Regions from separate parts of the Clostridium intestinale genome, predicted to be linked through region 3. Evidence: predicted binding sites of a transcription regulator. Region 3 holds the regulator's gene; each other region holds the start of a gene.
What was found. Region 3 encodes Rex, which represses fermentation and respiration genes when NADH is low (regulators of the CRP and FNR family bind a similar motif). Its sites were predicted from a motif close to ATTGTTAANNNNTTAACAAT; they were not measured.

Region 1: the regulator Rex is predicted to act here: its motif matches at 8,462-8,481, upstream of adhE (bifunctional acetaldehyde-CoA/alcohol dehydrogenase).
Region 2: the regulator Rex is predicted to act here: its motif matches at 8,975-8,994, upstream of P8F83_RS19185 (flavocytochrome c).

Annotation. Positions count from the first base shown of each region.
Region 1 is NZ_CP121166.1:3,999,408-4,010,559, reverse strand. Features, by position in the region: gene P8F83_RS20430 (PTS sugar transporter subunit IIB) at 1-221, opposite strand, end outside; gene P8F83_RS20425 (PTS sugar transporter subunit IIA) at 256-705, opposite strand; gene P8F83_RS20420 (sigma 54-interacting transcriptional regulator) at 725-3,634, opposite strand; gene P8F83_RS20415 (phosphohexomutase domain-containing protein) at 3,845-5,365, opposite strand; gene P8F83_RS20410 (transketolase family protein) at 5,393-6,310, opposite strand; gene P8F83_RS20405 (transketolase) at 6,310-7,131, opposite strand; gene P8F83_RS20400 (DeoR/GlpR family DNA-binding transcription regulator) at 7,480-8,229, shown strand; gene adhE (bifunctional acetaldehyde-CoA/alcohol dehydrogenase) at 8,505-11,138, shown strand.
Region 2 is NZ_CP121166.1:3,751,177-3,762,328, forward strand. Features, by position in the region: gene P8F83_RS19135 (homoserine dehydrogenase) at 1-85, shown strand, start outside; gene P8F83_RS19140 (hypothetical protein) at 196-1,038, shown strand; gene P8F83_RS19145 (putative Se/S carrier protein) at 1,110-1,373, shown strand; gene P8F83_RS19150 (aminotransferase class V-fold PLP-dependent enzyme) at 1,384-2,520, shown strand; gene P8F83_RS19155 (hypothetical protein) at 2,570-4,099, opposite strand; gene P8F83_RS19160 (GTP-binding protein) at 4,216-4,836, shown strand; gene P8F83_RS19165 (permease) at 4,858-5,745, shown strand; gene P8F83_RS19170 (TIGR03943 family putative permease subunit) at 5,755-6,495, shown strand; gene P8F83_RS19175 (sensor histidine kinase) at 6,605-8,137, shown strand; gene P8F83_RS19180 (response regulator) at 8,152-8,832, shown strand; gene P8F83_RS19185 (flavocytochrome c) at 9,039-10,457, shown strand; gene P8F83_RS19190 (FMN-binding protein) at 10,482-10,826, shown strand; gene lgt (prolipoprotein diacylglyceryl transferase) at 11,103-11,152, shown strand, end outside.
Region 3 is NZ_CP121166.1:2,942,818-2,953,969, forward strand. Features, by position in the region: gene P8F83_RS15135 (3-oxoacid CoA-transferase subunit A) at 1-301, opposite strand, end outside; gene P8F83_RS15140 (AtuA-related protein) at 324-623, opposite strand; gene P8F83_RS15145 (acyclic terpene utilization AtuA family protein) at 626-1,981, opposite strand; gene P8F83_RS15150 (sigma-54 interaction domain-containing protein) at 2,242-3,585, opposite strand; gene P8F83_RS15155 (3-hydroxybutyryl-CoA dehydrogenase) at 3,717-4,565, opposite strand; gene P8F83_RS15160 (electron transfer flavoprotein subunit alpha/FixB family protein) at 4,654-5,664, opposite strand; gene P8F83_RS15165 (electron transfer flavoprotein subunit beta/FixA family protein) at 5,683-6,462, opposite strand; gene P8F83_RS15170 (acyl-CoA dehydrogenase) at 6,482-7,621, opposite strand; gene P8F83_RS15175 (short-chain-enoyl-CoA hydratase) at 7,650-8,432, opposite strand; gene P8F83_RS15180 (redox-sensing transcriptional repressor Rex) at 8,796-9,428, opposite strand; gene P8F83_RS15185 (ferritin) at 9,778-10,290, shown strand; gene P8F83_RS15190 (ABC transporter ATP-binding protein) at 10,736-11,152, opposite strand, start outside.

The DNA.
Region 1 (11,152 bases), 1.1 Mb from region 3:
TTAATAGTAGGAATACCATAATCTGCTTCTGGAAGTGGACTTGTATGAGTTATAAAATCAAAACCTCCTCCCGATACTAAATTATAAGCTTCTGTTGGTCTAGCTTCCTTAGTTGTAATATATATACCTCTTTCTTCAAGTTCATCTTTTAGCTTTTCAGCTATCATTGATGAAGTAACTGTTCCTGATCCACATACTGATAAAACACTGAATTTTTTCATTTTACATTCTACCCCTTTTCATATTATTTTTATATTAGACTGCCAAGCAGCGTAATAGCTCATTTACTTCTTCTTTTGATGAAGCTTTTTGAAGATTCATCAGCAATTCTTTATTTTGGAAAACTGACATTAATGTTTTTAGTAACTGAACCTGTGCATTAGGATTTTTTACTGCAAGTAAAAATACTAATTGCACTTTTGTTTTTTGTGTAGGGTCAATCATCATATTAAACTCTACCGGTTCCTCTAATGTAGCAATTGCTATTGTTGACTCATTTACGTGACCTGAATCTGTATGTGGTATAGCTACGCTAAACCCATCTATAGGTAACCCAGTAGGAAGTGTTTCCTCCCTAGTAAGAACTGCATCTACATAACTATCTAGTACATATCCTTTTGACAACATAAGATTTCCTAACTTTTCTATGACCTCTTGTGACGACTTTGCTTTTAATTTTAGTTCGATTAAATCTAAATCTAACATGATATTTTCACTCCTTTAATTAATTTAATATATAGTAAATTTTATCTTTAAACTCTTTAATGCTTTTAGTAGCCTTTAATTCTTCTATAAACTCTTGTTTTAAGAATGGCTTTAGCATACTTTTTACAAGACTTTTATCATTAACTCTAAGGGTTGGTAGACATACTATTTGAACATTACCAAATCCCCAGCTTATAGGTCTTTTGAGTTTTACGAAAACCATAGAAGATCTTTTTACTTCTGACGTATCTCCATGAGGCATAGCTACTCCCCCTTTAAAGAAGGTTGGAACTATTTCTTCTCTTTTTAGTACAGAATTCATAAAACCTTTATTTACATATCCTTTATTTATAAGTAAGGAGCACATTATTTCAATTAACTCCTTAGAGTTTTTGATGTCTGGTTCAAATAGAATTAAATCATCATCATATATTGAGCTACTATTAAGCTTGCTTTTATTTAATATAAATTCCAGTTCTCTTGATCCGTTATTTATTAATAGTGGATCATAAGGTATAAAGTTTATTCCTTCAATCTCTGGATTTATGGTTCCTACTATTGCTATAATCTTATAATTCATTCCAATTTCTTTGATTTTTTCTCTTAGCTTTTCATCCATAACACCTAGTTGAAATATATTGAGATTGGGATAATTTTTCAAGTAAGATTCTTTTATAAATGAAGCTGTTCCTTCACCAGTTAAACAAAGTGTAACTATTGCTTTAGGTTTTGAGGTTTCCTCTACAACTAAGTTAGGATAACTTACTCTAGATCTAGTTAGACTGAAATAAATTTCATCTAAATCACTATCGTGTAAAGATGCCTTTCTAGCGGCTTCTATAACACTTAGTAAATCTACTCTGTCTATTGTCCTAGTTTTTATTCCAAGCTTGTCTGAAATCATCCCTCCAACCTTAACTAATGAACCCATATCAACTAAAAATATTATTCCTTTTCCTTCATCAACTATTTTAGAAACTGCTAGTGCCTTTTCATAAATTACAGATGGATTTTCGCTTAAGGGCATATCTATTGCTACTGGAAATTTAACATTTAATAGTTGTTTTGTTACCTTCACTATCTCTGTAGCAATCTGTCCATGGGAAAGAACTATTACCCCTACTCTACTTTCATTTGGTTTCTTTTCAGTAGCTGCCTTTATATACATAGCAATGAATCCAACTTCATCTTCTGGTATTTTTATGTTTTTCTTCTTTTCTAATTTTTCTGCAAAACATAATGCTGATCTATATTCTTCAAAGAGTTCGTCCTTTATCTTAGCTAAGTTAATGTTAATTATCTGCTGTTTAAGCATTATCCTTTTAACAGCTTCTTCAAGATGTATAGCTAAATAAAGAAATACGTTTTCATTAGATGAGTCAATATTTTTAATCAAACTCCCTCTTAGCTCTTTAACTAAGTTAACTATATCGCCATCAATGAGATTTACTAAATCATTTAAGGTAACTAATTTATCCTTATCCCCATCAAATTCTAGATCTTTAAACTTATTTACTATAAAGGTCCAAAGTATCTCTTCACACTCTTCTGCTTCCATATCTAGATTTAATAGTTCATGGTATTTCTTTTCAATTTGAGAATAAAAATCTTCTAAAAACACATCATCATTTTTACTATTTTTTAAAACCTCTATCTTATTTCCAGACAAGGGAATGAGTATCATATCCTTGCTGTACTTTCTAACTTCCATTACATTTACATCTTCTAGCATAAGACCATTATCAACTATGTTTGATTCTAAAACTTCATCATAGCCTATATTGATTATGTCCTCACTTCTATTTATGTGTTTCATAAATGCTCTGGCGCAAATAACCTTTATTATGCTTTTCAACTGGCCTATATTTCCGTTAAACTTTTTTAGTGTCAATATTTCAATTACTCTTGCCTCTATATAAATCTTGTAATTGATTCTGTCGCACTCTTCTTGAAAAAACTGATATATTAGATTAATTTTCTCTACAAAAAATCTTTCTTTTAATGAAGGTATAGAAATTATCATAGGTATTCTTCTTCTAAATGTTAGAAGAAGCTGAGATTCTATGTTTTCGGTAGTAGCACCTATGAACATAATATTTACTTTTCTTTCAACACCTGTCTCCCCAAGCCTTCTAAATGTACCCCTATCTAATATTGAGAAAAGTATTTCTTGTCCTTTCGGGGGAAGTCTATGAATTTCATCTAAAAAAAGTATCCCGTTATTTGCTTGTTCTACTAATCCCTCACTATCTGAATCCGCTCCTGTAAAAGCTCCTTTTTTGTATCCATATAATAAGGATAATAATAATTGAGGATTGTCCCCATAGTCTGCACAGTTGAATATTATAAAAGGCATGTCTTCTGAACCTTCTCTGTAATTCTTAGCAAACTTGTACATACTCTCTGCAAATTGTGTTTTACCAACACCACTCTCACCTGTAATTAATGTAGGAAGTCCAAAAGGTGGATATAGTATTGCTGACTTAGCTTGATAAATACATTTTTTTAAACTTCCGTTATAACCTATCAAAAGTTCAAAAGGATCTGAGTATTCATCTCCATCAATTATCTTTTCAATATTTTCACCGTTTTCTTGCAATAACTCTTCAACTACATGCCTCGATATATCAAAACCATCTTCTAAAAGTTTCCTAGTTATTTTACTTACATTTATCTTAGGATCCTTCTTTAGAATTTCTTCTACTTTATTTTCAAGATAAGGTTTTCTTCTTTCTCGAGAGTTTCCTATATTAAGTTCTTTTCTTAATGCGGTGATATTTTCTCTTGATGTAGCTAACATCTTTGCAAGCTTAGCATCAGTATAAGGATCTTTTTTGTTTTCATTTTTTATTAGGTTTATAAACTTGTCTTTTAAATTCATACTAAATCCTCCTACGTTTATATATTTAGCAAGTGCTGTGCCAAACATATTTCTAATTGTAATTTATCTCCTAACCCTCCTTTCTAAGCCAAAAGAAATTAAACTGTATACATTTTCAAAAATAGACTTACGTTTTCTGTATACATTTTCTTAAAATTTTATACTAAAGTTAGATTTATTTAAATGAGAAAGTTCTCAATTTTGAGGCAAAAAAATAAGGTCAGAGATTTTACTCTCTAACCTTATTTGTGTATTTCTTTATAATGCTAATTCCTTGTATTTCTCCAAAAGCTTAGCTAACTTACTATAAATATCTTTTGCTCCGCCAGTTAAGTCACTTTCTATATTTAAAGCAAGTAAAGGCTCATGAAGAGATAATCTAAGTAGGAACCAGCCTTGTTCTTTTAGACAATTTATTTTTATTCCTTCATAGTTTTTAGGTTCAATACTCCAGCCTTCTATAGTAGAAACACTTTCTTTTAAATCTTCTATAACAGACTGTCCGTAAGGTCTAAAATCTTCACACTTAATTTTTATCCTTTTTTCTTCAGTTTCTAAAGGATGCTTTAAGTCTTTTATTAGGGAATCTATATCCTTGCCCTCTTTTTTCAATTTGGACATTTCTATAAGGATTTTTACTATAAGGTAAGCTCCATCATCTAGAAAATAGTTTTCCTTTAAAGCTGCATGCCCTGAAGTTTCTATTGCTAAAGGAGATACTATGCCTTCTTCATTAAGCCTTTTAGCTTCGTTTATGACATTTTTATATCCTCTTTTAAATCTATGATGAACTCCACCTAAGTTAGTTATAAACTCTGCTAATCCTGTTGAGGTAATAGAATCTGTAACTATAGTTGCCCCCTCATTTTCTTTTAAAACTATAGAAGATATTAATGCTATAAGAGCATTTTTATTTATCTCTTCTCCTGTTTTAGCAACTATTGCTGATCTATCTACATCGGTGTCAAATATTATTCCTAAATCTGCTTTTGAATTAAGTACTGCATTTTTTATAGATTCCATAGCTTCTTTGTTTTCTGGGTTAGGTATATGGTTAGGGAAAGTTCCATCTGGGTCTAAAAACTGACTACCTTCAATGTCTGCCCCAAGTTCCTTTAATACCTTATCTGCAAAGAATCCACCTGCTCCATTTCCTGCATCCACTATTATTTTGCTTCCTGCCAATGGTTTTTCAGTTCCTACAGCAATTCTTACTTTATCAACTAGTAATTTAGAATAGTCTTTTACTAAATCTATTTCTGAAACAGTTCCTTGTGATACCACTATATAATCTTCATTATCTTCTAAAGCCAAATTTATTATTTCATCAATATCTTCTTTCTCACATCCTCCAAGTGGAGTGAAAAATTTAAGACCATTATAATAATATGGAAGGTGGCTAGCTGTTATCATTATTGATCCATCACATTTATACTCTTCTAAAACCGTAGTCATAAACATAGATGGTGTGGTAGTAATTCCACAATCATCTACATTTACTCCAACTTTAGTTAGAGACTCAGTCAAAGCTGATTTTAAACTAGGACCTGATAATCTCGAGTCCATACCTAATGCCACTTTTATATTATCTTTATTATTTGACTTATTTTTTAAAAACTTTGCAAAACCAACTCCAAGTAATTTCACAATTTCGGGGCTTAGGGTTTCTTTGTACTCTTCAGTTTCTATAGCTATTCCCCTTATATCCGTACCATTTTTCAGCTTTTTTAATGTAAGTTTTGTATTATCATCTACTACATTATATAAACTTGTGCTCATGGTTATTTCCCCCCTTAGTAATAACTATTAAAGTGATTTAGCTGCTTCAACTATATCTTTTGCAGTTAATCCATAATGTGCTAATAGAACATCTGGAGTTCCTGATTGACCAAATACGTCTTTAACTCCTATTCTCTTAAGTTTAGCTGGAGCTTCTTCAGCTAATACTTCTGCTACTGCTGAACCTAATCCACCTATTATGCTGTGTTCTTCAGCTGTAACTACTTTACCTATAGTTTTAGCTAGGTTTACTATAAGTTCATTATCTAATGGTTTTATAGTTGGTATATTTACAACAGTTGCTTCTATGTTTTCTTTGCTTAATGTTTCTGCTGCTTCTAAAGCTTTAGCTACCATTATTCCTGTTGCTACTATAAGTACGTCTTTTCCTTCTCTTAAAACTTCACCTTTTCCTATTTTGAATTCATAGTTTTCATCATGGATTACAGGTGTAGCTGCTCTTCCGAATCTTATATAAACTGGTCCATAATAATCTACTGCCGCAAATACTGCTTTTTTAGCTTCTACCGCATCAGCTGGATTTATTACTACCATATTTGGTATACTTCTCATTAAAGATATATCTTCTATAGCTTGATGACTTCCACCATCTTCTCCTACTGTTATACCCGCATGAGTTACAGCTATTTTAACATTTAATTTTGGATAAGCTACTGAGTTTCTGATTTGCTCAAATGCTCTTCCTGCTGCAAACATAGCAAAAGTAGTTGCAAATGGTATTTTTCCACATGTAGCTAATCCTGCTGCTGTTCCAATCATGTCACCTTCTGCTATTCCCATATCAAAGAATCTATCTGGTGCAACATTCTTGAATTCTCCACTCTTAGTTGCTTTTGCAAGGTCTGCATCTAATACTACTACGTTCTCATTTGATGCTAATTCTTTTAATGCTTCTCCGTAAGCTTCTCTAGTTGCTATATTCATTATTTTTCTCCTCCTTGTAACTCACTTAAAGCTTGTACTTTTTGTTCTTCATTTGGTGCAGTTCCATGCCATGAAGCTTTATTTTCCATGAAGGAAACGCCTTTTCCTTTAACTGTCTTAGCTATTATTGCTGTTGGTTTTCCTTTAACTTCTTTTGCTTTAACTAAAGCTTCTTTTATTTCTTCTAAATTATGTCCATCTATAACTAAAACATTCCATCCGAAAGCTTCAAACTTCGCATCTACTGGATTTACGTTCATAACTTCTTCGTTTGATCCATCTATTTGAAGTCCATTATGATCTATGAAAGCTACTACATTATCTAATTTGTAATGAGATGTACTCATTGCAGCTTCCCAGATTTGTCCTTCTTGAAGTTCTCCGTCTCCGATTATTGTATATACTCTATAGTCTTTTTTGTTTAATTTTCCTGCTAAAGCTATTCCATTAGCTGCTGATAATCCTTGTCCAAGTGATCCTGTTGACATATCTACTCCTGGAGTTTTCTTCATGTCTGGGTGTCCTTGAAGTATTGATTCAAATTTTCTTAAAGATTTAAGTTCTTCTTTTGAGAAATATCCTCTTTCTGCTAAAGCTGCATATAATCCTGGTGCTGCATGTCCTTTTGATAAAACAAATCTATCTCTGTCTTCCCATCTAGGATCTTCTACCTTTATGTTCATTTCCTCGAAATATAATACTGTTAATATATCTGCGATAGATAATGATCCACCTGGATGTCCTGATTTTGATGCTGTTAACATTTCAATGATGTCTACTCTTATAGCTTTTGCTATATCTTTTAGTTTTTCTGTATTCAACTTTTTTTCCTCCTTAAATCTTATCTTAAATCTTATTTTTTATTGGCATGTTGTTGCCAAAGATTTTATAAATTTTATACGATTTCTTTTAAGAATGCTGATGTACTGAATACATGCAACAATTGTTGAAGCTATTTTCTTACTTTTGCCCGTTATAGCGGTTTTGTGCTTCTTCATTTATATTCTAATCTATTTTTCACGCTAAGTAAAGTATATTAACGCATATTTTTTACTTTTATTTGCGTTTTTTTTCTTATATTTAATTGTTTATATTTTATTTAATAATTGTAAAATATATGTTATCATATTCTTTATAGTATATCTATTCAGCAGATTGGAACGGTGATTATGTTAAAAGAAGAACGTCAACAGGAAATTTTAAAAATTATAAACTCTGAGCAAAAGGTTATTGCAAGTGATTTAAGTCATAGATTATCTGTTTCGGAAGATACCATAAGAAGAGATTTAAAAGATCTTGATAATAAAGGATTAATTAGAAGAGTTCATAGTGGTGCTCTTAGACTAGGTCCTCCACTTGAGGATTTTTCTATTAGAGAAAAAGTCTTCAGTGATATAAAGATGAGTTTAGCCCAAAAAGCTTTACCCTTTATAAAGGATGATCAAGTTTTATTGATTGATGGTGGAACTACAAATTTATGTTTAACCAAACAGCTACCTATCAATCTAAAAGCAACAGTGATAACCAACAGTCCACCGATAGCTGTAGCTTTAGCTAATCACAAACAAATAGAAGTTATTATGCTTGGTGGCACATTGAACAAAAAATCAATGATAAACGTTGGAATAGATACGGTTGAGGCGTTATCTACCATGAGAGTTGATATCTATATTATGGGTATATACAATATAGACTCTCAAATAGGGGTAAGTTGCCCTACCCTTTCTGAATGTTTGACCAAAAGAAAAATGGTGTCAATTTCCTCTGAAATAATAGCACTTGTTACTTCAGATAAACTAGGAACAGTTTCAAATCAAGTTGTTTGCCCACCTCAGGATTTGAGTTATTTAATAACTGACTCTATTAGTTCTGAAATCAAAAATCTTTATAGCAGACAAAATATAACCGTCATAGATTAGGAAAAAGTGAGAGAAATCTCACTTTTTTTCTTATCTACTTTATGTTAAATAATTATCAATTTTAATATCAATTATTTATGAATTTGCTATTTTTCTCATAAAATTTCCCACCTTATTTAAACATTTTCATCAACTACTTCGCTTATATAGCTAAACTTTAATTAAACTATAAATTTAAAATTTTCTGAAAATAACCTTGATTTAATTCAATTCTTGTTATATTATTAACATAGATGTTAAATAATTAACAATTTGGATTAAAGGAAGGGATTTGTATGAAAGTTACTAATAGTGAAGATTTAATGGTTAAACTAGAAGAAATAAGAAAAGCTCAAAAGATATTTTCCTCATATACCCAAGAACAAGTAGATAAAATATTCAGAAACGCTGCCATAGCTGCAAATAATGCAAGAATTAAATTAGCTAAAATGGCTGTAGAAGAAAGTGGTATGGGTGTTTTAGAAGATAAGGTTATGAAGAATCATTTTGCAGCTGAGTATATTTACAATAAATATAAAGATGAGAAAACTTGTGGTGTTTTAGAACATGATGAATCTGCTGGTTTTAAAAGAATAGCTTCTCCTATAGGAGTTGTAGCTGCTATTATTCCTACCACTAATCCTACATCAACAGCTATATTTAAAGCTTTAATATCTTTAAAAACAAGAAACGGAATTATATTCTCTCCTCATCCGAGAGCAAAAAATGCTACTATTGAAGCTGCAAAAATAGTTTTAAAAGCAGCAGTTGAAGCTGGAGCCCCAGAAGGTATAATTGGATGGATAGATGAACCTAGTATCGAACTTTCTCAAATTGTTATGAAAGAAGCTGATATCATCTTAGCAACTGGTGGCCCTGCTATGGTTAAGGCTGCTTACTCTTCTGGTAAACCTGCCATAGGTGTAGGTGCTGGTAACACCCCTGCCATAATAGATGAAACTGCTCATATAAAAATGGCAGTAAGCTCAATAATTTTATCCAAATCCTTTGACAACGGCGTAATATGTGCTTCAGAGCAATCAGTATTAGTTTTAGACTCAATTTATGATGAAGTAAAGAAGGAATTTGAAGAAAGAGGAGCTTATGTATTAAGATTCTTCGAAGCAGAAAAACTAAAAAAGATACTATTAGTTAAAGGTAATATAAATCCAGATATAGTAGGACAATCTGCTTTAAAAATAGCTGAACTTGCTGGAATTACCGTGCCAGATAATACAAGAGTTTTAGTTGCAGAGGCACAATCTGTAGAATTCTCTGAACCTTTAGCCCATGAAAAGTTATCTCCTGTACTAACAATGTATAGAGTTAAAACTTTTGATGAAGCTATAGAAAAAGCTTCAAGATTAATTGAACAAGGTGGTTTAGGACATACCTCAACCCTTTATATAGATACCTTAACACAAAAAGAAAAATTAGATAAATTCACTTTAAATATGAAAACTGTTAGAACTTTAATAAATGTTCCAGCTACTCATGGAGCTATGGGGGATGTGTTTAACTTTAGATTAACACCTTCACTTACACTTGGCTGTGGTCCATGGGGTGGAAACTCAGTTTCAGATAACATTGGACCAAAACATTTATTAAATATAAAAAACGTAGCTGAGAGGAGAGAAAATATGCTTTGGTTTAAAGTACCACAAAAAACCTATTTTAAATATGGTTCTTTACCATTTGCTATAAGAGAACTAAAGGACTTAGGTAAAAAGAAAGCTTTTATAGTAACAGATAGAATATTAAATGATCTAGGATATACAAATAGAGTTACAGATGTTCTTAGTGAAATAGGAGTAGACTTTAGAATATTTACTGAAGTTGAACCTGATCCTACTCTATCTACTGCCCTTAAAGGTGCAAATGAAATGTTAAGCTATAATCCTGATGTAATTATAGCCCTAGGGGGAGGATCTCCTATGGATGCAGCAAAAATAATGAGAGTTTTATATGAACACCCTGAGATTCAATTCGAAGATGTTGCTATGAGATTCATGGATATAAGAAAAAGAATATGTCCATTCCCTAAATTAGGTACTAAGGCAATGATGGTAGCTATAGCAACCTCTGCTGGTACAGGCTCTGAGGTTACACCTTTTGCAGTTATTACTGATGAAAAATCAGGTATAAAATATCCACTTGCAGATTATGAGTTAACACCTGATATGGCTATAGTAGATGCAGAATTGATGATGAATATGCCAAAAGGATTAACCAGCGCTTCAGGAATAGATGCATTAACCCATGGATTAGAAGCCTACACATCTATTCAAGCTTCTGAATATACTAATGGGTTAGCAATGGAATCTATAAGACTTATATTTAAATACCTACCTCTTGCTTACGAGGAAGGAACAACAAATATTAAAGCTAGAGAAAAAATGGCCCATGCTTCAACTATGGCAGGAATGGCTTTTGCAAACTGTTTCTTAGGAGTATGTCACTCAATGGCTCACAAACTAGGAGCAGAACACCATATTCCTCATGGAGTAGCTAATGCCTTACTAATAAATGAAGTTATAAAATTTAATGCAGCAGATGATCCTAAAAAACAAGCAGGATTCCCTCAATATAAATATCCTAATATAAAAATGAGGTATGCAAGGATAGCTGATTATCTAAACCTTGGTGGAAATACTGAGGATGAAAAAGTAGATTTATTAATAAAAGCTATAAATGAACTTAAAAAGAAAATAAATATTCCTATGAGCATAAAAGAATATGGAATATCAAAAGAAAATTTCTATAGAAACCTTGATGATATGTGTGAGCAAGCTTTTGATGATCAATGCACAGGAGCTAATCCAAGATATCCTCTTATAAGCGAAATCAAAGAAATGTATATAAACTCATTTGATTTAGAGGAAGCTAAAAAAAGTAAAAGTATATTTTCAAAATACCCTAAACTTGCATAAATAAGCCTTTTCTA
Region 2 (11,152 bases), 810 kb from region 3:
TATGGGTGGGGCGTCTGGAACTATAAATGCAGCTGCTTCTATTTTAAGAGATATTATAAACATACATAAAGGATATAAATATTAATTTAAAATTAGAAAATTTTTACAATAACAAATCACACATATCGAAGGTCCTCCATATTATATTATTGAAACTAATATAGAATCCTATAATTTTAATAAGGAGGATAAAAAATGCAAGATAATTTTGAAGTTAATGGTTTAGCAAGGCAACAAGAAATCATAGATGAATGTATAATAGCTAAAAAAGTATACGGAAAGTGTAAACAAAAAGATTGTTTAAGCACTTTTTCTCCTAACACTTGTTGTGGTTGTTCTAGCCATGAAATCTCTAAACATGGTGATTTAGATCCTATACCTATAACAGCGTTAGCGCTAGCAGCACCAGCTATAAACCCAGCTATTATAGCTGTTCTAGTATCCAATGTTCCTGGGGACTCTTTAGCATTTACTGAACCTGTAACATTATTAATAGTTGATTCAGTAATTACTGGAATTACAACTAGTGTTGTTCAAAGTCCATTCTGTGAAAATGGCTATTGGAATGTAAATATAACTTATAATTTTACTATAACACTAACTGTTACAACTGCTGGAGGAGTAAGTGAAACTTTAATTGCTACAACATCTTTCAGTAAGGTTGCTTATTTATTTGGAGGAGAAACAGGAAATTCAACTATTTATACTTTTGACTCAACAACTGTTCCTCAATTCGTTATAAATCCAGAAGCACCAAATGTATTTGTTCAAGCAATTGTTAATCCATTAGCAGCTACTTTAGTTCCTATAGATGTTGAGGGCGTTCTACAATATGTTCCTAATGCAGTAATAGGATTGTTTACTATAATTAAACTTTATAGAATTGTTAATTTATCAGTATCTTCAGCAGGACCTTGCGAGCTTCCAGATTGTGAAACAATCATTCCTGGAGACCCATGCAAGTATTTTGATACTTTAGATTTTCCAATGGATTGTTTTGATCCACCATCTTCAAATGATTATTTCTGCGGAGAATAAAGGAAGATACTATCAACCCCCTGTAAATTTAAGATATGGGGGTTGATTTACGTAATACAAAGGAGGCTGTTATGAAAATTGCTTATATAGTTGTTTTTTACTCTAATAGTGAGTGCCTACAGCTTTTTAAGATACTAAAGAATAAAGAATTTGATATAAGCATGATTGCAACACCATGCACAATTACAGCTGGTTGCTCTCGTGCAATAGAATTTACTGAGAACGATCTTGATAAAATAATAGAGGAGATTAAGAGCAATTCAATAAGAATTAGAAATGTATATAAAAGAGTGATTAATGGGAAAAGCCTACGTTATGTTCTTGTGAAGATATAGGAGGATATAAATGATATATTTAGATAATGGAGCTACTTCTTTTCCTAAGCCTCGTAGTGTATATGAAGAGATGATAAAGTGTGTAAGGGATTATTGTGCTAATCCAGGAAGAGGTGCTCATGATATGTCTATAAGATGTGATATGGAGATATATGAGTGCAGAGAAAGGATAGCTAAACTTTTTAATATAAATAATCCATTAAATGTGATTTTTACAGCAAATGCTACAGATGGATTAAATATAGCTATACATGGGTTATTAGAAAAAGGAGATCACATTATTACCTCTTACCTTGAGCATAATTCGGTATTAAGACCTGTTAAGCAAAAAGAGAGACAAGGAGTTGAAGTATCTTTATTAAAAGGTGATAAAGATGGACTTCTTTCAGTAGATGAAATAGAAAAAGAAATTAAATCTAATACTAAAGCTATAATAATAAATCACGGTTCAAATGTAATTGGGACAATTCAAGATATAAAAGCTATTGGGGACTTGGCTAGAAGGAATAATATTAAGTTTATAGTTGATGGCGCACAAACTGCCGGAACTATAGAAATAGATATAGATAAGTATAATATAGATCTTTTAGCGGTACCTGGACATAAAGGTTTATTAGGCCCTCAAGGAACAGGAGCTTTGATTATAAATAAAAATGTTGCTTTAAAAGAGCTTAAGTACGGAGGGACAGGAAGTCAATCACATAGCTTAGAGCAACCTCAATTTTTACCTGATAAGTTTGAGAGCGGGACTTTAAATACACCAGGAATTGTAGGTTTAAATAGCGGACTAAAGTTTATTGAAGATGAGGGTATTAACAATATAAGGATAAAAGAAAAAACTCTTGTAGATTTTTTATTAGGTGAATTTGAATCTATGCCTTTTATAGAATGTTATGGGACAAATTCTAAAGATAGCTCAGCTATTATATCAATAAATGTAGAAGGTATGGAAAGCTCTGAAGTAGGAAAATTATTAAATAAAAAAGATATATACGTAAGGACTGGGTATCATTGTGCTCCATTAGTGCATAAAGTTATAGGGACGGAAAAACGGGGAACCGTAAGGATAAGTCCAGGTTACTTTAATACACTTGATGAAATGAAGCAACTATTGATTGAATTGAAAAATATATATATCAATAAATAAATATTAAGGATACTGAAATTTCTAGAATCAGAAACTTCAGTATCCTTCTCTATTCAAAAAATTTTTTTAATATAGAGCCTCTTGAGGTCTTTAAGGTCTCAATTTCGTTTTGCAAAGTTTTTATCTCCAATCTAAGGTTTGATATAGTGGATTCTTTATCTAATAATTGAAGTTTAAGTTTAGATACAGTGTCACTGTTTTCTTGTAATAAGGTAATCCTATCAAAAAGCTCCTTGTTGCTTAAAGTCAAAGAATCTATGACTTTACGCTTATCAGATAACTTCTCTTGTAGGTCAGATACAATACTATTTAAGTTTTTTATTAGGATGTCTTTATCCTTTAGTCTTCTTTCATATTCCTGAACTGTAGAAGAATTTTTTCTTAAGGAATCTTCTTTTAAGGCTCTAATTTCATTATCTTTTGATTCAACAGTTGTCCTAGTTCTCTCTAGTTGAGATATGTCATTTTTTAAATTTGAAATATCTAAATTTAATTTGTTTATTAAGCGTTCTTTTTCAATAAGTTGCCTTTCATAATATAAGGTTGTATCCACTTTTTTTGTTGCGGCACTATATTTAGGTTCATTATTTATAACTCTTGATATTAAAGATAATACTGAATATTTCAATTTATTATTTTCATATAATATAAAAGCAGATGTAAAAGAAACGCTCTCCAAATCACTTTGAACAATATATTTTTCTATTTTGCTTTCTTTAGAATAAGGAATAGTATCTATAGATATTAGATCTCCGCCAACAGATAAAAGATTTAGAAATAACTTATTCTTAAATGTATAGGTTAAGTAAAAGTGGTCTTTTTCATATATAAGATATGAATAATTATTTACATTTTCTGTTGTCTTTAAAGTTTTCCCCTTGAAAACATTATCTATTATAATTCCATATCGCAAGAAAGAATTATAATTGTCCTTTATAGAATAACTAAGAGCTGATAGATTATTTTCTCCTAATATAAATGAATAATCATAAGGAAGAAGAGGGGATTTATCTAAAGTTATGAATGATCCCCAGGCATATTTTGTAGGTGAAAATGCTCTATAACCTATATAGTAGTCTTGAGATTTCTTTATATATAATACAATTAAATCAGTAGAGTTAACAGCAGCTATAAAGGGAAAATCAGTAGTTTTTTGAATTCTATCAATTAAAACTGGTGCGGTTATATACAAATTAGAATCAATTATTCTATGATAAAGGCTTAATGAGCTATTATCGTATCTTGTATATATTAAATTTAACGAGTTATTTAGAGAAATAACTTGAATATACTCCATATCAAAAGAGTAGTTTAATAAGGTATTTTCTCTTATGCCTAAGTCACTATAAGTATAAAACATTAAGGCCTTAGTTGAGGATATAGCTAATATATAGATATATCCATTGTTACTCAAAATAACCGAAAGTAACTTCTGACAGTCTTTTATTAAAGAAACCTCCTCTCCAGAAGAATCTTCTTTCAATATTGTATAACAAATTTCGTTTTTATAGTTTTTATAAAATGTCCATAACTCTTCATTTTTCATGATTAAAAACTCATCTTTTTTATATGAAATCATATTTCCTCCTAAATAATTAATTTCCTTATAAAATATATGATAAGTAATAATGTAATATTTAAAAGAATATAAATATTAAAGTAAATATAGGAAAAATATTTATGTGAGGGCGTAGAATGGCAAAAAAATGCACAGTAGAAATAGTAGGAGGTTTTTTATCCTGGGGTAAAACTTCATTTATTAATGCTTACTTGGAAGAAACTTTGACTAAGGATGAAAAAGTACTTATTATGCAGTGTGAAAAGGGCAACACAGAAATAAGAGATGATTTAAAGTCAGATGATAGAGTTGTTATAAAGGAATTTAGAAGCAACGCCCAAATAGATAAGAGAGTGTTAAATAGAGCTATAAACTTTCATGAACCACATAGAATAATAATAGAAGCAAATGGGGTACAAACTGTAAATAATCTTATAGAAAATGTAGATGAATCAAAAGGAACTTTAGGAGCTTTATTCGTAATTGTAGATGGAAGGATTATTGAAATATTTCTAAAAAGTATGGGAGCTATCATATTATCTTATATTCATAGAGCAAATATGATAATAATAAATAATTGCGGAGATCTTCTCGATGAAAAAAAGAATAAGGTTGAGGATACTATTATGAATCTAAATAAGGATTCATACATATTGATAAGTAAATCAATAGATTCGCTACAAGAAGAAATTAAAAGCAGCAAAATAATAAGTAAGGGAATATACAAAATGATAACAGATTATTTTAAAAATATGTGAATAGGGGGTGGGTAAGAATTAATGGCTTTGAATGATATGTTTAAAAGTTTTTGTGTTTTATTTATTGGAATATTTATAGAAGCTATTCCTTTTATTTTAATAGGTGCTTTAGTAGCAGGTATTATTACCACCTTTTTGACTGAGGAATTAATAAAGAAAGTTCTACCTAAAAACAAGTTAGGAGGAGCCATAGTAGCATCACTATTAGGGCTCTTTTTTCCTCTATGCGAATGTGCCACTGTTCCAGTAACTAGGGGACTTGTAAAAAAAGGTGTTCCTACTAACATAGCAATTACATTTATGCTTGCTGCACCTATAGTAAACCCTGTGGTTATGCTCTCTACATATCAAGCATTTGGTCAAAGTGCCAAGGTTTTGTTATTAAGGGTAGGTATAGGGATTACATTAGCCATAATTATTGGTTTTTTATTAGAGGTTCTAAATAATAACAAATATGTTCTAAAAGAAGGAAATATAAGCTTTACTTGTGACTGTGGATGTGAAGAACTTAAAAAAGAAAAAAGCCTTAAGGTATTAATAAGACATATAGGTGAAGAGTTATACAGCATAGGTAAATATTTAATAATAGGAAGTATATTAGCTTCTTTATTTCAAGTGGTAATACCTAGTGATGTTGTAAATAGACTAGCTGTTAATAAATTATTAGCCGTAATTGTTATGATGGTTTTATCTTACTTATTATCACTTTGTTCTGAGGCTGATGCTTTTGTTGCTAGAAGCTTTTTAACTCAATTTTCATTAGGTCCAGTTATGGCATTTTTAATACTTGGACCAATGTTAGATTTAAAAAATAATTTAATGCTTTTTAGTGGGTTTAAGAAAGGGTTTGTATTTAAACTTATGTTTTTAGTATTTTCTTCATGTTTTATAGTAGGTTGCTTAATATAGGAGGTATGGATGAAGAAATTAAATTTAAATGAATTTATATGGTTTTTGTGTTTGACATTTATTGATTTGTACTTAATATACTTATTAAAAACGGAAGGACTCTACAACTATGTGCATCCTAAAATGTTTTATTACACTGTATTTGCAATAATACTAATAGGAATTATTTCTTTGTTCCAATTAACTAGAGTATTCACAATTCCTTCAAGACAAGGGGTTAAAAAAGGTTATGGTATTTTTTTTATAGCCTTTATCTTGATGATGTATGGAAGAGAAGTAAGTGGAATAGAAGCTACTGAATATAAGGGGGTTACACTAATATTAAACAATCAAGATATACATGAAGATAAAGAAAGTCATGAAAAGATTAATGAGACGGGAATAATAAAATTTGATAAAGAACACTTTTTTTGTTATTTTGAGGAGCTTCAGGAGAATCCTAAAAATTATTTAGGGAGAGAAGTGGATATAAGTGGATTTGTATATAAGGTAGAAAAAGAGAAGGGACTTTTTTATCTAGGTAGAAGTGTACTTAATTGTTGTGTGGCTGATTCTCAGAATCTAGCATTAGTATTTAAGTCTGATGAAGTAAACATGCCAGAAAAAGGACAGTGGCTTCAGGTAAATGGATTTATAAATGTTAATGAAGTAGAGTATAAAGGAAACAAGGTAGCCTTACCAACTATTAAGGTGAAATCAACAAACAGAATTCCAAATGACCAAAATGAATTTTTATATAAAGAAGCTTAAATTAATATTATAGAGGCCCCTTTTGGGGCTTAATTTATTTCCCTGTTATTATGAACCCTCGTTTTTTGTTATACTAGTTTTATTAGAGTTTGTTACTTAGGAGAATAATATGAAACTTGGAAATAAAATAATGTTATTAACTATTGTAGTAATTATGGCGGTTATAGGTGTAATTTCTAACTTCGCCATGAAAATGGTTAGAGATAAAGTAAATGCAAAAAATGAAAATTATCTATTAGATACAGCTGAAGCTGTAGCTTCTGTACCACTTATAGAAGATGAACTTGAGAAGGGTGTTAATAACTTCAAGATTCAGACATTTACAGAAAAACTTAATTTAAAAATGAAGGTTAATTTTATAGTTGTTATTGATATGAATGGAATAAGGTATTCTCATCCATTAAGACAATACATAGGTATGCCTTTTGAAGGTGGAGATGATAAAAGAGTACTTGAAAGTGGAGAAAGTTACATATCAGAGGGTCTAGGGAGAATAGGATATTCAGTAAGGGCTTTTGCTCCAGTTTATAAAGAGGGTATACAAGTAGGTGCTGTATGTGTAGGGATTTTAAAAACTGACTGGAAACAAGAGGCAACATCTTTTATGTACAAATTAATTCCATATATAGGGCTAGCATTTATAATAGGTGTTATTGGTGCATATGCTCTTTCAAATAACATAAAGAAAACTATATTTGGATTAGAGCCTAAGGAAATAGCTCTGTTAGTTGAGGAAAGAAAAGCAGTAATAGATAATACAAACGATGGTCTAATAGCAATAAACACTAAAGGTGAGATAACCGTTTTAAATAAAAAGGCAAAGGAAATTTTAAATATAGATGATAAAGAATACATTTATCCAATCATATTAAATAATTTAAAAGAAGTGCTTGAAACTGGAGAAGAGTATTATAATAGAACTGAAAAATTATCTGATGATACTATAATATTAAGTAATTATAAAGGTATCACAGGTAACGAGGGAAATATAATAGGTGCTTTAGTTAATTTCCAAGATAGATCATTAGTAACAAAAATGGCAGAAGAGCTTACAGGGATAAAGTTATTAACTTGGGATTTAAGAGCACAAAACCATGAATTTATGAACAAACTACATACTATTGCTGGATTAATTCAATTAGAGAGATATGATAAAGCTTTAAAATATATTTTTGATGTATCTGAGATGGGAAATAAGGTAGTGGAATCTCTCAAGAAAATAGAAGATGTGTCAATACAAGGTCTGATCTTAGCTAAGTACCATAAAGCTCAGGAAGCAAAAATAAAATTTATAATAGAAGAGGGCTGTAATCTGAAAAAAGAGCGTGAGAAGGTAGGAACTCATGATTTACTCACCATAATAGGAAATCTTTTAGATAATTCTATAGATGTATTAAAAGATAAAGAAAATGGAGAAATGTCTATATTTATATCTGAGGAAGATGATATTATGATACAAGTAAGAAATAATGGTGAGCCGATAAAGGAAGAAATAGGAATTAATTTATTTGATAGAGGATTTACAACTAAAAAAGGTGATAGAGGATATGGTCTATATAATGTAAAAGAGATACTTGATTCTTTAGGTGGAGAAATAAGCTTTACCAGCGGAAAAATAACAGAATGGAAAGTTAGAATATAAGAGGGGATGATTATTTGATAAAGGTTATTATTGTAGAAGATGATCCTATGGTTAGAGAGATAAACAAAGAGTTTTTAGGTAAAATTGATGGCTTTAATGTAATCTATGAATGTTCAAGAATTAAAGAAGCTCAAGAGTTTTTATTAGAAAATAGTGTAGACTTAATCTTGTTAGATGTTTTTTTACCAAATGGGAATGGAATTGATTTATTAAAATGGGTAAGGAAAAATGATATTAATTGTGATGCTATATTAATAACAGCAGAAAAAGGCGTTCAAAGTGTAGATGAATCCTTTAGATATGGAGCAGTTGATTATTTAGTTAAGCCATTTTCTAAAGATAGATTTAATGAGGCATTGATAAAATATAAAAATAGACATGATAAGATGAGTTCTTTAGTTGATTTAAAGCAAGAGCATATTGATAAATACATAGTTAACAGTGAAAATTCTAATGTAAGTAAAAAAGAAACTGTAAAAGGGTTAAGTTTAGTAACTTATAATGAGATATGGAGAACAATAAATAATAATCCAACTAAGGAGGTTACGGCTGATAGCTTAGCTGATGAGGTGGGATTAGCTAGAGTTACAGTAAGAAGATATTTAGAGTATATGGTTGAGGAAGGAAAAATGGAATTAACCTTAGAATATGGAAAAGTAGGAAGACCAAATAATTACTATAGATTAAAAAAGTAGCGGAAGCTACTTTTTTTCTTATATATGTGAATAAAATAACATAGAAAAACTAGTTTTCTCAATAAAAAATTAAATGAAATCGGTTAACCAGTAAAAAACTGTGAACAAAAAGACCAAAATAAACAATAAGAGCAGAATGTTGTTTGTTTATTAATTAACAAATATACTCTAGGTGTAGAAAAAAACTTTTACAGGGGGATACAATAATGAAGAAAAAGATTTTAGCGGTAATGATGGTTTTGACAATTGCTATACCAGTTTTAGCGTTAACTGGATGTAAAAAAACTGAAAGTGCTGATGTAGTAGTAATAGGTGCTGGCGGAGCAGGGCTTTCAGCAGCTGTACAAGCTAAACAAGATGGTGCCAAAAATGTTGTAGTTTTAGAAAAGATGCCTATGGTTGGAGGAAATACTAACAGAGCTACAGGTGGATTAAATGCAGCAGAAACTGAGCAACAAAAAGAAAAAGGAATAAAAGATAGCATAGAAACTATGTATGAAGATACAATGAAGGGTGGATATAACAAAAATAACCCAGATTTAGTTAGAAAATTAGCAAACGAAGCTAAAGATTCTGTTGCATGGTTAACTAAGTTAGGAGCTGACTTAAGTGACGTTGGAAGAATGGCGGGAGCAACTAACTATAGAACACATAGACCTACAGGTGGTGCAGCAGCAGGAGCAAGCATAGTAAAAACATTAAAAGAAGCAGCGGATAAAGAAAAAGTTGATATAAGATTATGGAATAAAGCTACAGAGATAGTATTAGATAAAGATGGAAAAGTATCTGGAGTTAAAGCTACAGATAAAGAAGGCAAAGATTATACAATAAATACAAAGGCGGTTATACTTACAGCTGGTGGTTTTGGAGCAAATGAAGAAATGATTGTATCGTATAATGCGAACTTAAAAGGATTTGCAACTACTAACCATAGTGGTGCTACAGGAGATGGTATAAAATTAGCTGAAGCAATAAATGTAGATTTTGTTGACATGGCAGAAATTCAAACTCATCCAACAGTTGTACCGGATAAAGCAGTAATGGTAACAGAAGCAGTAAGAGGTAATGGAGCTATACTTATAAATAAAGATGGTAAAAGATTCTGTAATGAGTTAGAAACTAGAGATGTAGTTTCAGCTGCAATACTAGAGCAAAAAGATAAATTAGCATATTTATTCTTTGAAGATGGATTAAAAGAAAGTTTAAAGGCTACAGAAGAATATTTTAATATGGGACTAGTTATAGAAGCAGATAATTTAGAAGAATTAGCAAAGAAAATAGAAGTAAACCCAGCAGCATTAACTGAAAGTGTTAATAAATACAATACAGGTGTTGAATCTAAAAATGATGAGTTTAAGAGACCAGACCTTCCAAGACAGTTAAACAAAGGGAAAGTATATGCAATTCCTGTTACTCCAGCAGTTCACCACACAATGGGTGGAGTTAAAATAAACACAAATGCAGAAGTTATAAATAAAGATGGAAATACAATCCCAGGATTATATGCAGCAGGAGAAGTTACAGGTGGAGTTCACGGTGGAAATAGATTAGGTGGTAACGCATTAGCAGATATAGTTACTTATGGAAGAACAGCAGGAAAAAATGCAGTAACATTTATAAAATAATTTATAATTTGGAGGATTCATATAGTGAAAAAGTTAATGAGATTAATGAGCATATTAATGGTTTTAAGTGTTTTGTTTGTTGCATGTAGCAGCGGCAAATATAAAGATGGAACATATACAGGAGAAGGAAAAGGAGCTTCAAGTAATATAAAAGTTGAAGTAACTGTAAAAAGCGGTAAGATAGATAATATAGAAGTTCTTGAGCATAAAGAAACTGAGACAATTATAGATGGTGTTAAAAATGAATTAATACCAAATATAATAAAAAAACAAAGCACTGAAGATGTAGAAGCTGTTAGTGGAGCATCGTCTTCATCTCATGGAGTGTTAGAAGCAGTTAACCAAGCTCTAGAAGGAGCTAAAAAATAGAATCCCTTAAAGAACCGTTACAATTAAATTTGTAGCGGTTTTTATTTTGTAGGAGAAGATAAAAAGATAAGAATATAAGAATATATCTTCTTATAAATATATATTGTTAAGAAGATATAGTGTTTATGCTCCTTAGAGAGCCATGGATATAAAATAGAATAAATATAAAACGGTATTAATTTCTATCATTATAGAATACACTTCAAATTCTTCATATAAATTCTATAAAAATGTGGTATCATAGAAAATATAAAAAAAAGTATGGAGGAGAAAGACATGAATCCAGTTGCGTTTGATTTATTTGGAATAGAATTTAGATGGTATGG
Region 3 (11,152 bases):
TTCCTTGAGGAAATAGTTGAACATCAGCTTCTCCACTCATTAATAGCTTGCCCGTCTCTGGATTAGCACCTATATAGGATGCTATTATTCTAGATGCCTGCCTATTTGCTATTACTTTATATAAGGCACATTCAGTTGTTCCTGTATCATTAGATATGATGGTTAAATTTTTTACTTCTGAATCAGATAAAGCATTAACTAATACTTCTGGATGTCCATTTTTTAAAAATCCTCCAACCATAATTGAATTGCCATCTTTAATCTTTTTTATAACTTCATTAACTGATGTTAGCTTATTCATTAAAAAATCTCCTATTTATAAATCAAATTTCCATCTCTAAAAGTGCAGAACTCAATGTTTTACCATGCATATCAATGGCTAAAGATTTAGTAACCCCACCACCTAAAGCTTTTTCAAGTACAAAGTTAAGTGCTCCAAGTTTTGGGAGTTCATATCTTTTTACTTCACCTTTTACAATTTCATGAAACCATGCTTTTACTTTTTCCTCTGTAACATAGGCTTTTATTTTTTCGTAGTCATCCATGTCATAAACAATTAATGAGATATTAGATATATTTCCTTTATCACCAGTTCTTGAATGGGCTATCTCCCTTAGTTTCATAATTATACCTCCCTATAAACAACTTCAGTTTTTATGGACTCTTCTGGTATTAATATTGAAGCTATAGAAATTATTTCTCTGACATATTTTCTAACTCCACCACCAGCTGCTGGTCCATTTGTATATAAGGCTTCGACTTCATTTCCTATTATTTTTGCATCTTCTTTTGTTTTAGTTCTAGCCGCTACTCTTAATCTAACCTCTGTATAATCACTTCTAAAATTACTTATGCTTTCACTAATTTTATCTTTAAATAGAGAATTAACTCCAATAAAATCTATTCTTAATTCTTCAATAGGAAGCTTTATATATTCTAGTCTTTTCTTTATTACATCTCCAGCTAACTTTGCTCTTTCATATGCTCCTGAGCCACCGTAGCTTATTTCACCTTCACCAATGTAACAATCTTTATACCCTACACTGCTTTTTAGTAAACCGGTCTTCTTTTTACCTTTGGCTCCTTTTATTGAAACTCTATCTTTTCCTATATCTTCAACACTTATTTCTGAAAAATCTGCTATAACGTCAGGTGTAAGGTAATTTTCAGGATCATGAATCTCATATATCAATTGTTCTTTACAAGTTTCTGTAGAAATTACTCCTCCAGACTTTTCAAGTTTTGATAGATTAATTTCTCCGTCTTCATAAATATCAGCTATAGGAAATCCTATATTCCATAAGTCTGGTACATCCTTATATCCTGGATCAGCATAATATCCTCCGCATACTTGAGCACCACATTCTAGTAAATGTCCTGCCACTATCCCTTTTGCAAGTTTATCATACTCATCTTCTTTCCACCCAAACTCATAAATTAATGGAGCTAATACTAATGCAGGATCTGCTACTCTTCCTGTAATTATGATGTCTGCATTATTTTCTAAAGCTTCTATTATTCCTTTAACTCCTATATAGGCATTAGCAGAAATTATCTTATCTTTAATGGATTCAATTTTTTCACCTGTTTCAATAATTTCATAATCCATATAACTCTTTATTTCACTAAATACATCGTCTCCAAGTACTGCAGCTATTTTTAGATTTTTAATATTCTTTTCTTCTGCTATTCTTTTTACAACTTCTGCTGCTGCTAATGGATTTGCAGCACCCATATTAGTAATTACTTTGACCTTTTTTTCTACACATAAAGGTATTATTTTTTCCATTCTATATTCTAATAGTTCGTTATACCCTTTATTTTTATCTTTTAATTTTTCTAGCTGTGCTAAAGATATAGTTCTTTCAGCTAAGCATTCAAAAATTATATAGTCTAGATTTCCATAAGTCATAATATCTACAGCTGGCTCTATTCTATCTCCACCATATCCTGCTCCAGATCCTACTCTAACTTTTTTCAAAACTAACCCTCCTTTACTGCAATCACATATATCTATATAAGCAAGTATTATGCCAAAGTTTTTAACTGCTAAACTGCACTGTTTCTCTGATTTTTATTTCTATATTGTTTATGAATTTCTAAAATTTTAGAAACTTATTATCATAACTTTGTGAAATCCTTTTACAAGCTCTGTAAATATATACAATAAACCTCTTTCTAAAATATTAGAAATCATTCCTTAAAGTTTCTAATATTCTAGAAAGAGGTTATACTCTCTCGTTATTTAATTTTATTGTATAAAGATGCTAAAGAAATTCCTAAAGCCTTTGCGGCTAATTTTTTCCCTTCAACAGTATCTCCATATAGTTTTATTGCTTTTTCAATTTCATTTTTTTCAGTTTCTTTTATTATATCCTCTAAAGTTTTAATAGGAATTAGATTATGTATAAACCCTTCCTCCTGAATCTTTTTGGGAAGATCACTGATTTTTATTTCATTATCCTCAGTCATCATTGCCGCAAATTCTATTGCATTTTTTAACTCTCTCACATTACCTGACCACTTAAAACTTTCTAGTAACTTCAACACTTCTTCATTTAGAGATAAATCTTTTCTGAATTTCTTTTCAATTCTTTTTAAAAAATTCTTTGATAGAGGTATTATATCTTTTCTTCTTTCTCTTAAAGGAAGCAAGTTTACTGTAAATATAGCTATTCTATAGTATAAATCTCTTCTAAATGCATTGTTTTCTATCATTGTTTCTAAGTTTCTGTTGGTTGCTGCTATTATTCTGACATCAATAGGAATTTCCGATACTCCTCCTATAGGTCTAATAATATTTTCTTGAAGAGTTCTTAATAGTTTTGCTTGAAGTTTATAATCCATCTCTGATAACTCATCTAAAAATAGAGTTCCACCACTGGCTTCTAAAAACAGTCCTCTTTTACCACCCTTTTTTGCTCCAGTGAATGCACCTTCAGAATATCCAAATAACTCACTCTCTAAAAAGTTACTTTCTAAAGTTGCACAGTTTATAGCTACAAAGGGCTTATTCCTTCTTTCACTTTCATTATGTATTGCCTGCGCAATAAGCTCTTTTCCAGTTCCGCTTTCTCCAGTTATTAAAACATTTAAATCTTTTTTTGCTATCTTAATCGCAAGTGCTTTTGTTTCAATTGTCTTAAGATCTTCTCCAACTATATCGTCAAAAACATATCTAGCTTGATTTCCTATATTTTTAACTTTATCTTTTAAATCCTTTATTATATCATTTGACTTTCTTAATTCCTCAACTAATTTATATATATCGTTAATTTCATTCAATATAGAAATGCCGCCGACTATATCATTATTCTCTATTATAGGAACTATATTAACTATATACTCTATACCTGAAACCTTTCTTTTAATCCCTATTAGTTTCTTTCCACTTGAAATTACCTCTGGTAGTTTACTTCCTAATCTAACTTCACTTATTTCTTTTCCTATTATATCCTCATAATTTACATTTGTAATTCTAGTATATGCTGGATTTATATATACAACCTTGAACTCTCTATCTGCTATAAGTACTCCATCATACAAAGAGTCAAATATATTCATTTGCCATTCATTAATTTTCATAGTTTTCTCCTGTTTTTATATTCTTAATATAAATTATACCCTAAAATTTATTTAGCTGTAATAAAAAATCCCCCTGCAATAAATTGCAAGGGGATTCTTTGGATTTATATAGTGGTAAAATGTAAGCTAAATTAAGCGTTGTAGTTGTGGAATCCTCTTCCACTCTTTCTTCCTAACCATCCAGCTCTAACATACTTTCTTAGAAGTGAGTGAGCTCTGTACTTAGTGTCACCTGTTTCAGTGTAAAGTACATCCATGATAGCTAGACAAACATCTAGACCTATAAGGTCTCCTAATGCTAAAGGTCCCATTGGGTGATTAGCACCAAGTTTCATAGCTGTATCTATGTCTTCTGCAGAAGCAATATCTTCTGCAAGTATTCCTACTGCTTCATTAATCATAGGGATAAGGATTCTGTTTACAACAAATCCTGGAGCTTCTGCTACTTCTACTGGTTCTTTACCAATAGCTACAGAAACTTCTTTAACTGCTTCAAAAGTTTCATTTGAAGTAGCCATTCCTCTGATTACTTCAACCAATTTCATTATAGGTGCTGGGTTGAAGAAATGCATTCCTATAACTTTATCTGGTCTTTTTGTAGCTGCTGCTACTTCTGTTATTGAAAGAGATGAAGTATTTGAAGCTAAAATAGTTTCTGGCTTACAAATCTCATCTAATTGAGCGAATATTTCTCTTTTAATCTTCATGTTTTCTACTGCTGCTTCAACAACTAAATCACAATCAGCTGCTAAATTTAAATCAGTAGTTCCTGAAATTCTTGAAAGGATTGCATCCTTATCTTCTTCAGTTATTTTTCCTTTTGCTGCTAACTTTTCAACATTCTTTTGAATTCCAGCAAGTCCTCTATCTACAAATTCATCTTTAATATCTCTTACTATTACTTCAAAACCTTTTTGTGCAAACGCTTGAACAATACCTGCTCCCATAGTACCTGCACCAAGAACAAAAATCTTTTCCATATTACTAACCTCCATTATTTTAAGGTATTTTCTAAGGGGGGGATTTCTCCCCCTATATTATTGTAACCTAAATTTAGGTAATTAACAATTATGCATTTTCTTTTAATGCTTTTACTTGAGCTGTTAATTCTGGAAGAACTTTTGTTAAATCTCCAACTATAGCATAGTCAGCTAACTTCATTATAGGTGCATTAGCATCTTTGTTTACTGCTATTATTAAATCGGAATCTTGCATACCAGCAACGTGTTGTATAGCTCCTGATATACCACATGCTATATATATAGTTGGTCTAACTGTTTTTCCTGTTTGACCTACTTGTAAATTTTTATCTAACCATTCTTTTTCTATAGCTGCTCTTGAACCACCAACAGTTCCACCTAAAGCTTCTGCTAATTCTTCTAATAGTTTGAAGTTTTCTTTAGATCCAACTCCTCTACCACCAGAAACTATGAAATTAGCTTCACTTATATCAACTATATCTTTTTTCTCTTTAACTATTTCTATAACTTTTGTTCTTACATCTTCTTGTGTAAGTTTAACGTCAACTTTTATTATTTCAGCATTGTTTCCAGCTTTTTCTGATTTTGAGAAAACACCAGGTCTTACTGTAGCCATTTGTGGTCTATGATCTTGACAAGCTATAGTAGCCATTAAGTTACCACCAAAAGCTGGTCTTGTAGCTAATAAGAACTTTCCATTTTCATCTATATCTAATGAAGTACAGTCTGCTGTTAATCCAGTTGTTAATCTAGCTGCTACTCTAGGACCTAAATCTCTTCCTACAAATGTAGCTCCTATAAATAATATTTCTGGTTTTCTATCATTTGCAAGGTCACAAATAACCTTTGTATATCCGTCAGTTGTATAATGAGTTAGTAATTCATGTTCAGCTACTAAAACTTCGTCTGCTCCATGAGTAGCTAATTCTTCTACTAAATTTGATACATTATTTCCAAGAAGTAAAGCCGTAAGTTTTACTCCTAATTTATCTGCAATTTTTCTACCTTCGCCTAATAATTCAAGAGAAACCTTTTGAAGTTCTCCTTCTCTTTGCTCAGCGAAAACCCAAACTCCTTTGTAATCTGCTATATTACTCATTACTCTTACCTCCTAATATTAGATGTAGTGTTTTTCTTTTAATTTTTCTAAAACGTAACTAGCTGCTTCTTTTGCTGGTTTTTCAACTAATTCTCCAGCTCCCTTAGTTTCCTTAGTCATAGATTTCTTAACCTTAGTTGGAGAACCTGGCAATCCAAGCTCAGCTTTATCTACATCAATATCATTCACTGACCAAACTTTTATTTCAGCATCTTTAGTATCAAATATACTTGCGATGTTCATATATCTTGGTTTATTTAATTCTTTTATTGCTGTTAATAATACTGGTGTTTTTACTTCAACTAATTCATATCCATCTTCTAATGCTCTGTTTATAGTTAATAAATCACCATTTACTTTTACTTCTTGAACGTAAGTTACTTGTGGAATATTTAAATGTTCAGCTATTTCTGGTCCAACTTGTGCAGTATCTCCATCAATCGCTTGTCTTCCAGCAAATATTATATCGTATTCTAATTTCTTTAAAACTCCTGCTAATGCTTTTGAAGTTGCAAGCGTATCTGATCCTGCAAATGCTCTATCAGTTATTAATATAGCTTCATCTGCTCCCATAGATAATGCTTCTCTTAAAGCATCCTTTGCTTGTGGAGGTCCCATACTTACTATTGTAACTGTTGCTCCGTAAGTTTCTTTAAGAACTAATGCTTCTTCTAATGCGTGTTTATCTTCTGGATTTATAATTGATGGAACTCCATCTCTTATAAGTGTTCCTGTTTTTGGATCTATTCTTACAGCTGTTGTATCTGGAACTTGCTTTAAACAAACTACTATTTTCATATTATTAAGCCTCCCTTAATTACTTTATAACATTTGCAGCGATAACCATTCTTTGAACTTCTGAAGTTCCTTCATAGATTTCAGTTATCTTAGCATCTCTCATTAATCTTTCTACTGGATATTCTTTAGTATATCCGTATCCACCAAATATTTGAACTGCTTTAGTTGTTACTTCCATAGCTACTTCTGACGCAAATAATTTTGCTCTTGCAGCATCTAATGAATATGGAATCCCTTGATCTTTAAGCCATGCAGCTTTATAAACAAGTTGTCTTGCAGCTTCTACTTTAACATCCATATCAGCTATCATCCATTGTAATCCTTGGAATGCTGAAAGTGGTCTACCAAATTGTTTTCTTTCTTGCATGTAAGCAATTGCTTCTTCTAAAGCTCCTGCAGCAAGTCCTAATGCTTGAGCAGCTATACCAATTCTTCCTCCATCAAGAGTTTTCATTGCTATACCAAAGCCTTTTCCTTCAGCTCCTAATAAGTTTTCTTTTGGAACTATACAGTTTTCCATGATAAGTTCTGTAGTTGAAGATGCTCTTATACCCATCTTGTTTTCTAATTTACCTATTGAGAATCCTGGGAAGCTTTTTTCTACTATGAAAGCAGATATTCCTTTTGTTCCTTTGCTTCTATCTGTCATAGCAAATATTATGAAAGTTTCTGCAACTCCACCATTTGTTATGAATATTTTTGATCCGTTTAATATATAATTATCTCCATCTAAAACAGCAGTAGTTTGTTGTCCTGATGCATCTGTACCAGCACCTGGTTCAGTTAATCCGAAAGCACCAAGTTTTTCACCTTTAGCTAATGCTGGAAGATATTTTTCTTTTTGTGCTGCATTACCAAATGCGTCAACTACACATGCACATAATGAAGTATGAGCTGAAACTATAACTCCGTGAGTTCCACATACCTTTGATAATTCTTCTACTGTCATTATATATGATAAGGTGTCTCCACCAGCTCCACCATATTCTTTTTTAAATGGAATACCTAACATTCCAAGTTTAGCCATCTTTTTAGTGTTTTCCATTGGAAACTCTTCTGTTTCATCAATTTCACCTGCTATAGGCTTTACTTCATTTAATGCAAATTCTCTAACCATTTGTCTTACTAATTGTTGTTCTTTTGTCAATGCGAAATTCATATTTTTACCTCCTTAATTCGTACCTTAATTATTTGTTTTGGAAGCTTTTAGCTCTTCTTTCGATAAAAGCATTCATTCCTTCTTTTTGATCTTCTGTTGAGAAACATTTTCCGAAATCTTGTGCTTCTATTGCTATTGCTTCATCTATATTAACTTGCATTCCTCTGTTTATTGCATCTTTGCATAGCTTAACTGCTATAGGTGCATTTTCTGCTATTTTATTAGCCATAGCAAAAGCTTCTTCCATAAGATTTTCTAGAGGAACAACTTTATTAACTAATCCAATTCTTAATGCTTCGTCAGCTTTAATAATGTCACATGTATAAATTAATTCTTTAGCTTTTCCTAATCCAACTAATCTTGGTAATCTTTGAGTTCCACCAAAACCTGGAGTTATTCCTAGACCAACTTCTGGTTGTGCGAATTTTGCTTTTTCAGATGCTATTCTTATATCACATGACATAGCAAGTTCACAACCTCCACCTAGAGCAAAACCTGATATAGCAGCTATTACTGGCTTGTCTAAATTCTCTAATCTTCTAAAAACTTTATTGCCTAAAACACCGAATTCTTCACCTTGTGCTTCGTTTAAATCTTTCATTTCTGAAATATCTGCGCCTGCAACAAATGACTTTTCACCAGCACCTGTTAAAATAACTACATAGCAGTCTTTATCATTTTCTAATTCGTTAATAACTACGTCTAAATCCTTTAATGTTTCTGAGTTTAAAGCATTTAAAGCCTTTGGTCTATTGATAGTCACTACCGCAACTCTTTCTTTCTTTTCAAGAGTAACATTTTTTAATTCCATGGTGGTAATCCTCCTTAAAATGTAAAGCTAAATTTTTAGTAGGTTTCATTATACAATTTCAGACAAATTATTGGTTTTTTGTTAAATTATATAACCGTTTTATTAACTCTTTGTTAATATTATAACAATTAATTTCAAAAAAAATGACCAACTCTTTGACTTCAATATGATTATAATATGTATAAAAGTTATTTGCAAGGCTTTTATGGCATTTTTCTCTATTAAATAAATTAATATCAAAGCTGTTTTATCTCTTACCAGGATAAAATTGTATTTAATATAAAATTCATCCTATCCATATTGATAATACTGTGTCAAATAAATTCACAGTTTTTTTAATAAAAAAAAGAGAGGTTTCCCTCTCTATTGATCTTTTTCATTCAATAAATATATTAATGTAAGCACACTTTCACTTAAGTGAACATTTTCTATTGTTATATCCTCTGGGGCATCTAAATCAATAGGAGCAAAATTCCATATACCTTTAACTCCTCCTTGAACTAATTTATCACATACCTTTTGAGCATTATTTTTAGGTACGCATATTACCCCTATATCAACTATATTATTTTTCAAATATTCAGGTACTCTATCTATGTCTTGTATCTCTATGTCTCTTATTTTTATTCCTACAAGTTTAGGATTTGCGTCAAAAATACCAATTATATTAAACCCAAATCTATCAAATCTATAGTTAGCAATTGCCTGACCTATATTACCAGCACCTATTATTATTGTATTATAATCTTTATTTAATCCTAAGATAGAACTGATTTGAGCATGAAGTTCTCTAACATTGTATCCGTAACCTTGCTGTCCAAAGTCTCCAAAACAATTCAAATCTTGACGTATTTGTGATGCTGTAAAACCTATCTTTTCACTTAATTCTTTTGAGCTTATTCTATCCACGTCATTTCTTAGAAGCTCTCCTAAGTATCTATGGTATTTAGGCAATCTTTTTATAACTGCCATTGATATATTTTTTTTCTTTTCCATATTCGCACCTCTTTCAATATTTCTCTATACACCAAATGTCAAATTCTAAATTGTGAAATTATTATATATTTTTACTCATATTTATATTCTTAAATAGAATTATCAGTATATTTATCATAAATACCCTATATTAATTCTTAACTATACTATTTTATCACAAATACTGCATATTATCTAGTATTGTAAATGTTTAATATAATTATTACTATACTAATTATTATATATCAATATCCATTTAATAACAAAACTTTTGTTTTAAACTTATAGTAATACTACTTTTCTCATAATTATTGAATAATAATTCTTCAAATAGTATAATTTAACTAAAGAATATTTTGGAGGTGTTTTAATGTTAAGTGATAAATTACAAGCCGCTTTAAATGAACAAGTAAACTATGAACTTTATTCTTCTTATAGCTATTTAGCTATGTCTGCTTATTGTGAAACTTTAGATTTACCTGGTTTCGCTAATTTTTTCAGAGTTCAGGCCCAAGAAGAACTTTCTCATGCTATGAAGTTCTATGATTACATATTTCAAAAAAATGGAGAAGTTAAACTTAAAACTATTGAACAACCACTTTTAGGTTTTGATAGTGTAATCCATGCTTTTGAAACTGCCTATGAACACGAACAAGGTGTTACAAAAAGAATTTACAATCTAACAGATTTAGCTACAGAAGAAAAAGAACATGCAACTATAAGTTTATTAAAATGGTTTATAGATGAACAAGTTGAAGAGGAAGATACTTTTAACAAGCTTATAAAGAAGTTAAAAAGATCAATAGAAAATCCTGCTGCACTTTATATGCTGGATGATGAGCTTGCTCAAAGAGTATACACTCCCCCAACTACTACTGTATAAAATCTAATTATTATATTAAAAAATGAGACTTATATATAGCTCAACCCTTGCTATATATAAGTCTCACAATTTTAATTAAGATTCAAACCTAATTGTTGATAATCTAAAACAGGAAATTCCTGTAGCTACTCCCTTATGCCTGAAAGTATTCTCAACCAAATAGATTATATTTAAAATATCATAGTTTGTCAATATAAATCGAATTATGACTTTTAATATTTATCAGCTCTTCTTAAACCCATAATAGTAAAAATAATTCCTAACATTATAATTATAATGCTCATATTAAATAACATAAAAACACCTCTATATTTAATTCATCTAAAGTATATTACTTACACTTATTTTCTTCAATAACTATATATTTAACTATTAAACTTTAAATCTTACTATAACTAGCTATTAAATCAAATATCTTCGTTTTTCTCAATATAGCAGTATTTTTCTATCTTTCTGAAAGACTATATAAAGAAGCATATATCCCATCATTTTTTATTAACTCTTTATGAGTTCCTTTTTCAGCTATTCCCTCTGGTGTTAATACAACAATCTCGTCTGCATTCTTTATCGTTGATAGTCTGTGAGCTACTATTAATGTTGTTCTACCTATTGTTAGTTCTTCTAATGATTTTTGTATTATCATCTCAGTTGTGTTATCAAGTGCAGATGTAGCTTCATCTAAAATAAGTATCTTAGGGTTCTTTAAAAACACTCTAGCTATTGATAATCTTTGTTTTTGTCCACCTGAGAGCTTTAATCCTTTTTCTCCAATATAAGTATTATATCCATCAGGTAAATTTATAATAAACTCATGTATATTAGCTCTTCTAGCAGCCTCAACTACTTCTTCTTCTGAAGCTTC